3 regions of the Blautia sp. AF19-13LB genome follow, and region 2 is predicted to be linked to each of the others. Evidence: riboswitches for the same ligand, from Rfam matches in the RefSeq annotation. Region 2 holds a riboswitch; each other region holds the start of a gene.
What was found. A riboswitch is a leader RNA that binds a small molecule or an ion and turns the genes downstream of it on or off. The one in region 2 is predicted to bind thiamine pyrophosphate.

Region 1: it holds a riboswitch for thiamine pyrophosphate, as region 2 does, so the genes downstream of both, DWX32_RS15740 (TenA family protein) here and DWX32_RS14680 (energy-coupled thiamine transporter ThiT) in region 2, are expected to answer to the same signal.
Region 3: it holds a riboswitch for thiamine pyrophosphate, as region 2 does, so the genes downstream of both, thiM (hydroxyethylthiazole kinase) here and DWX32_RS14680 (energy-coupled thiamine transporter ThiT) in region 2, are expected to answer to the same signal.

What each region holds. Positions count from the first base shown of each region.
Region 1 covers NZ_QUGO01000018.1:48,223-51,497, reverse strand. The annotation lists gene DWX32_RS15745 (relaxase/mobilization nuclease domain-containing protein) at 75-1,484, shown strand; TPP riboswitch at 1,542-1,641, shown strand; gene DWX32_RS15740 (TenA family protein) at 1,865-2,539, shown strand; gene thiD (bifunctional hydroxymethylpyrimidine kinase/phosphomethylpyrimidine kinase) at 2,536-3,275, shown strand, end outside.
Region 2 covers NZ_QUGO01000015.1:46,265-49,539, forward strand. The annotation lists gene DWX32_RS14665 (stage III sporulation protein AF) at 1-145, shown strand, start outside; gene DWX32_RS14670 (hypothetical protein) at 150-719, shown strand; gene DWX32_RS14675 (SpoIIIAH-like family protein) at 733-1,452, shown strand; gene DWX32_RS14680 (energy-coupled thiamine transporter ThiT) at 1,524-2,192, opposite strand; TPP riboswitch at 2,258-2,367, opposite strand; gene DWX32_RS14685 (DUF4867 family protein) at 2,520-3,137, shown strand; gene DWX32_RS14690 (L-fucose/L-arabinose isomerase family protein) at 3,247-3,275, shown strand, end outside.
Region 3 covers NZ_QUGO01000010.1:140,172-143,446, forward strand. The annotation lists gene thiD (bifunctional hydroxymethylpyrimidine kinase/phosphomethylpyrimidine kinase) at 1-258, opposite strand, end outside; gene thiE (thiamine phosphate synthase) at 374-1,018, opposite strand; gene thiM (hydroxyethylthiazole kinase) at 1,005-1,826, opposite strand; TPP riboswitch at 1,953-2,064, opposite strand; partial or broken gene DWX32_RS12155 (response regulator) at 2,239-2,394, shown strand; gene DWX32_RS12160 (Gfo/Idh/MocA family protein) at 2,456-3,275, opposite strand, start outside.

The DNA of each region.
Region 1 (3,275 bases), on a different contig from region 2:
GCGCATAGGCAGCCCCGCTCTTTTTCTGCAATTATAACTTCTCTGATTGAAATTAAGTTAAGGAGGTGACGAAAATGGCGACCACAAGACTGATGCCGCTGCACATAGGAAAAGGCCGGGATATTTCTACTGCGATTGCAGATATTATTGATTATGTAGAAAATCCGCAGAAAACCGATTTGGGAAAATTCATTTATGGCTATGAGTGTGATACCCGGCTTGCTGATGCAGAGTTTCTTCTGTCCAAACGACAGTATGCAAATCTGACCGGCAGAAATCAGGGTGCAGATGATGTGATCGCCTACCATCTCCGTCAGGCATTTAAGCCCGGCGAAGTTACGCCAGAAGAAGCTAATCAGATCGGCAGGGAGCTGGCACTGAAGCTCACAAAAGGAAACCATGCCTTTGTTGTCTGCACCCATGTGGATAAGCACCATGTCCATAATCACATCATTATCAACTCTACTACACTGGACTGTCAGAAAAAATTTCGCAACTTCTGGGGTTCTACCTGGGCAATCCGGCGAATGAATGACAAGCTGTGTTTGGAGCATGGACTTTCGATTGTAGAAAATCCGAAACCCAGCCGGGAGCATTATGGCACATGGCTGGGAAATAAAAAGCAGCCTTCCTTTCAGGAGCAGATACGCATTGCTATTGATGCTGCATTAGAGGAAAAGCCAAAAGATTTTGAGGAACTTCTACAGAAGCTGGAAACTGCTGGGCTGGAAGTCAACCGTGAAAGAAAACATCTTCGGTTCCGAGTTCCGGGACAAGAAAATTATACCCGATGCGATACGCTCAAAGGCGATTATACAGAACAAGCCATCAAAGAACGGATTGCCGGTACACGGACAGTAAAACCCCGCCATGCCTTTTCTAAAAAAACGGTTTCCAAAGTTGGATTGCTGGTTGATATTGAAGTTGCAATCCGTTCCGGCAAGGGCCCTGGTTATGAGCGCTGGGCAAAAGTGTTCAACCTAAAGCAGCTTTCTCAGGCAGTGCTCTACTTAAAAGAACATGGCGATATGGGTTATGAGGATCTTCTGGAAAAAGCCAACGCCACTACCACTAATTTCAATACCTTATCCGTTCAGATCAAAGATCTGGAGTCAAAAATGAACGCCAATGCCGAGCTGCAAAAACAGATCGTAAACTATGCGAAAACGCGGGCTGTCTATGTAGAATATCGCAAAGCCGGGTACAGCAAAAAATTCCGAACAGAACATGAAGCTGAAATTCTGCTGCACCAGGCGGCAAAGAATCATTTTGACGAGCTGGGAATCAAAAAGCTCCCCTCTGTCAAATCTCTCCGGGAGGAATACACCGATCTTCTGGAACAAAAACGGAAAGCCTATTCTGCCTATAAGCAGGCCAAAAATGATATGAAAGAACTTCATAATGTTCGGGCCAATGTGGAATACCTATTAGAGATTTCTTCCCCACCACAACCGCAGCGCAGCACAGAAAAATCCCGTCAATAAGGTTTGCTAACTTGAATTCTATAGACCTTGACTTTCCTGGACTTCTTAACTATAATAATACTCAAGCAGGGGGACTACCTTGTAGTTGAGAAGGTTAAAACCTGACCGTTTGAACCTGTTGGCTAATACCAACGCAGGGAGCTAAAGAATACAGATTCGTATTTTTTGGACATTCTCTGTTTTGGGAATGTCCTTTTTAATTGAATAAGATATGATATGTGTTTGCGAGGGAACTGAACAAGTTGAAAAAGGTAAGACCTGACCTCTGGACCTGTCGGCTAATACCGGCGTAGGGAAGCAATTTCTTACGCTCGTATTGCGTCTGAAAGAGCTTCTAATTGTTTTAGAGGCTCTATTTTTTTATTTTAGGAGGAACAAACATGGCATTTATGAAAGACATTTTAACCCGCAACATCCCCATTTGGGAAGAATGTGCAGCTACCCCATTTGTGCAGGAAGTGCAAACTGGAAAGCTACCTCTTGAAAAGTTCAAGAGATATATGATTCAGGATAGTATCTATCTGAAAAACTATGCCCGTATATACGGCAAGGCAATTTTTCATGCTGATACATTAAGAGAAATTCAGCTTTACTATTCCATGCTGAATTTTGTAAATGATACGGAATCAGAAGTGCGTCTGGATTATCTAAAGCAATTTTGCATGACGGATAATGATATTGAACTGATCGCTCCTCTGCCTGAAAATCAAAATTACATTGATTTCATGTTTGAGATTGCGTCACATGGAAAGAATGAAGAAATTTTAATGGCGGTTCTTCCCTGTATGCTAAGTTACAGCTATATATTCCGCAAATTGGCGGCTGTTCCTACAAGCAGACAGTCAAGATATTGGGACTTTATCAAAGATCATGCGGATGAACAATATGCAGAAAGCTGCAAAGAATGGTCTGCTTTTGCAGAGCATAAATGTGCCGGGTTATCAGTAGCAAATAAAAAGTATCTGGCTGATATTTTTGAAAAAGCAAGTTTGTTAGAGCTTGCTTTTTGGAAGATGGCCTATCGGAACGAGAGAATGGAGGAAAATGCAAAATGAAAAAAGTATTGTCCATTGCCGGATCAGATTGCAGCGGAGGTGCAGGTATTCAGGCTGATTTGAAAACTTTTTCTGCTCACGGTGTATTTGGAATGAGTGTTATTGTTTCTGTTGTTGCAGAGAACACCAGCCGTGTTATCGACATCCAAGATATTACCCCGGATATGATTGAAAAACAGATTGACGCCGTATTTGAAGATATTGAAGTGGACGCAGTAAAAATCGGTATGCTTTCTACACCAGAATGTATGAAAGCGGTGGCAAAGAAACTATTACAATATAAGCCCCAAAATGTTGTAATCGACCCGGTTATGTATGCCAAAAATGGCTGCCCATTGATGAATCCTACGGCGGTTTCCACCTTGATAGACACAGTAATTCCACTTGCCGATGTACTTACTCCAAATATTCCAGAGGCAGAGAAAATAGCGGATATGCAGATTTCCACAGTTTCAGATATGGAGGCTGCCGCAAGAAAAATATATGCCATGGGTTGTAAGGCGATTGTTGTCAAGGGTGGACATCATATAGGAAATGCTGTTGATGTCCTATTTGATGGAGAAAATTTCTACCATTTTGAAACATCCCGCATTGATACGAAAAATACTCATGGGACAGGCTGTACCTTTTCTTCTGCAATCGCTTCCCAGCTTGCAAAGGGAAAAAGTGTTCCGCTTGCAGTCGAATCTGCAAAGGCTTATGTCACAATGGCAATCGAACACTCTCTTGCGATTGG
Region 2 (3,275 bases):
GCCGATGCGGCAGACGAGCATTTACCGCGAAGAACAGAAAAAACAGCGGGAAATGCTCGATGAAAAGCTGACAGAGATCAAAAGTGTTTTAAGTGAGGTCTACGGAACCGATCCGGCGCATATTATGGTAGAGATTTCGGAATAGGCCTATGAGGGAAAAGGCAGCGGCGTTTTTCCGGAAACAGAAAAAGGAGCAGTGGATGCTGTACTTCCTGCTGGCGGCAATCGGCGTTGTCCTGCTGCTGCCGACGGGAACAAAAAAGACCAGTGAGGAGACAGAACAGCCGCAGGAGACGGCTGCGCGTCCGGCGGGGGATGCGGGACTTTCGGTGCAGGAGGAGATGGAACAGCGCCTTTGTGACGCACTTTCCCAGATGGACGGTGTGGGCGCAGTGCACGTCGTGGTGACGCTGGAATCCACAGGAAAAAAGATTGTGGAAAAAGATGTCCCAACGCGGAGCACAACGGAGGAAAACAAGAAGGGAGAGGAGACCGGAAGCGTTACATCCTCGTCGCAGGATGAGGCAACTGTCTATGAAAAGACACAGAACGGAGCCGAGACACCGTATGTGGTTTCCGAGGAGTACCCGGCGGTGCGCGGCGTGCTCGTTATCGCAGAAGGCGGGGGAAACCCGGTGACGATACAGGAGATTCAGGAGGCCGTGATGGCATTATTTCAGGTGGGCGCAAATAAGATTAAAGTAGTCAAAATGAAGTAAAGGAGTCAAATGCGTGGAAAAATTAGAACAGGAAATGAATGCACCTGAGAAAATGGCAGAGACACCATCGCCGAAAAAGACGGCCGGGAAAAAGAAAAAATTCCGGAAAAATCAGGTCATCATCACCGCCCTTGCGATCATGATTGCCGTCGCCGGATACATCAACTATGCTGACAGTACCCTGTCCACGAAGGAGAAGGCAGACGGAACCACGGCGGATGCCAGCACCGTTTTAAAAGACATCTCCAGCCTGGACACCGACATCACCGACGAGGTGGATGCCGGCACAGCAGGGGACTCGTCGCGGACCGTCACCGAAACGCCGGGAGAGGCAGTCCTTGCCGGGGCATCTACATACATGGCCCAGGCCAGAATCGACCGCGAACAGATCCGTTCCCAGAACAAAGACACCTTAAATGAAATCATCAACAATACCAACCTCTCCGAAACCGAGCGCCAGAGCGCTGTCCAGAGCATGGTGGAAATGACGGAACTCGTAGAAAAAGAGTCAGCAACTGAACTCCTCCTCGAAGCCAAAGGCTTCACCGACGTCGTTGTAAACCTGACCGGCGAAACCGCCGACATCGTCGTTCCGATGAAAGAAGTAACCGAGGAACAGCGTGCCCAGATCGAAGACATCGTAACCCGCAAAACCGGAATCGGCGTAGAAAACATCGTCATCACCCCCATGAGCTCCGCCGCCGACACAGCCGCAGAGGAGAGTGCTCAGTAAATTTTGATATCCACGTAAAAAATCCGGAAACGCAAAATCATGCGTTCCCGGATTTTTTCACGTAATTCTATTTAATTTGCACCATGTGCTGTTCTTGCAACCGTCTGCAGTGCTTTCTTCACCGGCGGCAGCGAGATCAGAATCACCGTCAGCACACCTTCAGCCAGCAGATAGCTGTAGTTGTAAATAATCGGATACAGCGCCTTTAAAGACTGCGGGAAATTCTCCGGCATATAATCCATCCAGTACAGATACCCGCCTAACGTATGGAAAAATCCCCTCGCCAGCACAGCTACAATATACCCGATCAGCAGCCCGTTTTTCTTCTTTCCAAAGAATCCGGCCACACCCAGCGCCGCAAACGCAAACACATAATCACAGCACACCTGGAACAGCGACAGCACATACGGCCCCTGGATAAACTGCAGCAGTCCATAAGCAAAACCAACGAGAATACCCGTCTTCGCCCCATACCAGTTCGCAATCAGCACAATAAACAGCATCGAAAACAACGTAACCGATCCCCCGTACGGCAGCTCAAACACCTTCACATACGAAGTCACAAACGCCAGCGCCATCCCCATCGCACAAAACGCCAGCTTCCTTGCATCCATTCCCGTCCCCTTACTCTTCTGAGCAGAAAGAACCGAAGCAATCACCACCAGCGCCACCATCAGCACCACGCATCCAACATAACCGGCCGTCGTCAGTCCGCCGTCAGCAGTAACAAAAAAACTCATAAAAAAACCTCCTTCGCATTCCGCTTGGAGGGGCTCACATAAAAACACAGTCCCGAATCACCTCCGAAACCACGTTCCAGCTTCCCTACGCAGGAATTATCCCGTTCAGGTAGTGAGGGTCCGTGAGCTTATCCCTGTCCCACGTTCTCAGCCAAAGGCTCCCCTAGCGTCTTATTATTTTAACGTATTAAAGTATACCAACCTCCCCCTTATTTGTCAACCTACCCGTTTTTTCATCCAAATACATGTTGACAAGAAGTACATACAAGTGCTATATTACAATTAGTTCAATCATTAAACTAATTGTACGAAAGGAGCACCAACACAATGCAGATTCTGAAAGTAACAGACGAAGCATTCCGCCAGTACGGCAAAGTCATCAAAGACCTCGACGTCAGCGACATCATCACCGCCATGTCCGAGACCCCATGTCCCGACGACGTAGTCTACGAGCCTTCCATTGAAAGCCTCGAAGCCTGCAAAAGCGCCCAGTCCGTATCCGACAGCCTCTACGGCGGCATGCCGATCCAGATCGGCTACTGCAACGGCCACAACCATTTACTGAACGCCGTAGAATACCACCGCGACAGCGAAATCAACATCGCCGTAACCGACCTGATCCTGATCCTCGGAAAAGAACAGGACATCACCGAAGACCACACCTACGACTCATCCAAAATGGAGGCCTTCTTAATCCCGGCCGGAACCACCATTGAAGTCTACGCAACCACCCTCCACTACGCACCATGCAACGTGGCAGCCAGCGGCTTCAAATGCGTCGTAGTCCTTCCAAAAGGAACCAATACCGACATCACCCTGGAAGAAAAACACACCCCGGAAGACGACCTGCTCTTCGCCAGAAACAAATGGCTCTTAAGCCACCCGGATGCAAACATCGCTGGAAGCGTAGCAGGCATCAAAGGAGAAAACCTCTCGGTAAAATAAAACCAGAGACAAAACCAGAAATCAGAAACACTGCCCCAAAAGAGCAGTTCTGAACATAAAAAGAAACCAAAAACCAAGAAAACCAAAAAAAGGAGGATCTTCAAAAATGATCAACAATACACCGGAAATCAAATTAGG
Region 3 (3,275 bases), on a different contig from region 2:
TTCGATCAGTGCCGGGGAGGATACCATACCGATTTTGACGGCGTCCGGGAAGATGTCCGTAAAGACGGCGTCAAGCTGTGCGGCCAGAAACTCCGGTGTTACATCGAAAATACCGGAAACTCCGGTGGTGTTCTGGGCGGTGAGTGCGGTAATTGCCGACATGGCGTAAACTCCGTTTGTGATCATGGTTTTGATGTCTGCCTGAATGCCGGCGCCTCCGCTGGAATCACTTCCCGCGATTGTTAATGCTGTTTTCATGTTTTTCGCGTCCATGAGAATTACTCCTTTGCATTACTTTTCTTTTTGGACAGGCGACAAAGAAAGTGGTGCCCCCAGTCTGCCGCCTGGTGTGAGGATGAATGGTTACGTAAAATTATTTGTTTTCCAGCATGCGCAGAGTCTGTTCTTTCAGATCCTTCGTTGCGGAAACAATGTCTTTCTGTGCAAAAATGGCACTGATGACGGCGATGCCGCAGATGCCGCTGCCGGAAAGCTCCGTCACGTTATCGCGTGTGATGCCGCCGATGGCGATGACAGGGATTTTAACGGCATTGCAGATAGCAGTCAGCGTTTCGTGGCTGACATCCTCCGCATCCGCCTTGGAACCGGTGTGGAAGACTGCGCCGACGCCGAGGTAATCTGCCCCGCGCTGCTCGGCGAGAATGGCCTGTTCCACGGTCTGTGCCGAAACGCCGATGATCTTGTCCGGGCCAAGCTTTGCACGGACATCGCCGGCCTCCATATCGCTCTGGCCGACATGAACGCCGTCCGCATCCATCTTAGCTGCGATTTCCACGTTATCGTTGATGACGAAAGGAACATGGTATGCGGCACAGAGTTTTTTCAGTTCCAGTGCCTCTTCCATAAAGTGATCCTGGTCAAGATTTTTTTCGCGGAGCTGGATAAACGTTGCGCCGCCCTGCAGAGCCTTTTCCACCTGGCTGTACAGTGTCTCGCCGTTCAGCCAGCTGCGGTCTGTCACAGCATATAAAAGCAGGCCTTTTTTATCGCACTTCATACTTTGCACCTTTCTCCAGCGTCTCGCCGTCCATGTGGTAGATGGCGTCGATGATGCGGTTCCGGTAGGTGGAGTTGCCGTCTTCCGGTTTCATATGGCTCCAGCCGATCTCGCCGGCAAGTCCCATCGCGCAGACAGCGGCAGCAGCGGCTTTTAACGGCTCGTCCGGGTTGGCAACGAGGTAAGCGGTCATCATGCCGGAGAGCTGGCAGCCTGTTCCGGTGATGCTTCCCATCTCGGCGCGTCCGTTGCGGATCACGTAGCAGGTGTCAGCATCGGCAACGAGGTCGATCGCTCCTGTGATGGCGACAACACAGTTGTGGTCTTTCGCAAAGTTTTTTGCAAAAGCAACGGCGCTGTCGAGGTTTTCGTCTGTTACTTTATCGGCAACGTCTGCGTCAACACCCTTTGTCGTTCCGCTTCCGAGTGCCAGTGTTTTGATTTCGGAAATATTTCCGCGGATGACGGTGAACGGGATTTTTTCCATCAGTCCGACTGCGGTCGAAGTACGTAAGTGGCTTGCGCCTGCGCCGACTGGATCGAGCAGGATTTTGTGGCCGAGCGAAGCTGCTTTTGCACCGGCACGGTACATGCCGTCGATGCTCGTTCTGTGCAGCGTTCCGATGTTGATGTTCAGACCGCCGCAGATGGAGGTGATATCCTCGACATCCTCCGGTTCATCGGACATGATCGGGCTTGCGCCGCATGCCAGCAGAATATTGGCGACATCGTTTACTGTAACGTAATTTGTGATGTTGTGTACGAGAGGGGTTGTTTTTCTGACATTGTCAAGACAAGTGCCTAACATAATTTTTTGTTCCTCCTGTGTGAGTATTTTTGCAGAAGCAAATTCCCTTGTGGTACTGGAAGAACCTGTTGATGATGTGTTCATAGAGATTAAAAAAGCAGATATACGTGGAGGTATATCTGCAGAAAATGTGCATATCGTATCTCCCTACGTTGGCATTACCCAAATCAGGTTCAGGGTCTAGGAGATGCATCCTACTCTCAGCCCGCTTCGCACGCGAGCTCCCCTTTGCTTTCTGCAGACAATTATATACGCATAAAAACAATTGTGCAAGAGAAAAACGGAAGATTTTAAAAAAATTCAGAAAAATAAAAAAGACATGCAAAATATTGGAAATGTAATGTTATTTGGGTTGAAAGAGAAAATAATATCAGCGTAAAATGAAGTATAAAATATGCGTGGAAGTCATGGACGTGATGATGCCGCCTCCATTCCGATTTTCGCCATGAGCGCCAACGCCTTTGTTGAAGACCGGCAGGCCGCAAAAGAGGCCGGCATGAACGTGCATATCGCAAAGCCGATTGATGCGGAAATACTGAAAAAGAAAATTGCAGAGCATTGCAGGTGAAAAGAAGTGCCCCTGCCCGGTATCTGATGTGTGCCGGGCAGGGGCTTTTGATGTGCGAATTTTATTTTTCTTCCTCCGGGTACGTATAGCCCCAGGTTCTGCGGAAGGAGGTCATCAGATCCATGACGTCCTTCGTGTAGTCGAGGTGCATGGCAGATGCATCTCCATTGATGGCGCGTTCCATGTCGGCGAGCTCATAGGCGAGTGCATCGGCGTTGTCACCGGCTTTGATGATTTCGGATTCGCCGGTGGAAGCGTCTGTGATTTTTGCTTCCCAGGCACGCGGGTACTCCATGATCTCGATAAATCCGTTCTCACAGGAAACCATGCCGCGTTTCGGCTGTTTGGAGTGGAGAGAGAGCATCACACTTGCCATCTGTCCTTCCTGATTGGTGAGAAGGAGGCCGGCCTGCTCGTCCACACCGGTCGGAGCGGGCTTTACCTGGGAAAGGAGCTGATCCGGCTTGGAGTCGAAGAACCAGCGGAGGAAGGAGAGTGCGTATACGCCGATATCAAGCATCGCGCCGCCTGCGAGATTCCGGTTGAAGAAGCGGTTCTTCATGTTGTACTCTTTGAAACTGCCGAAGTTCATCGTGATCAGATTGACTCTGCCGAGACGGCCGGAGTCGAGAAATTTTTTCAGCTTTTTGTAGATCGGCATATGGTAAATCGTCATTGCCTCTCCGATGATGACACCTTTTTCTTTTGCAAGCGCTATGGCCTCGTCGAGCTCGTCGCTGTTCAGCGTAATCGATTTCTCAACGAGAATGTGTTTTCCATTGGCAATCGCCTCTTTCATAAAGCCAAGATGCGTGTTGTGCGGCGTCGTGATATAAATGACATCGACCTCCGGATCGGTAAACATCTCATGGAAATCATCG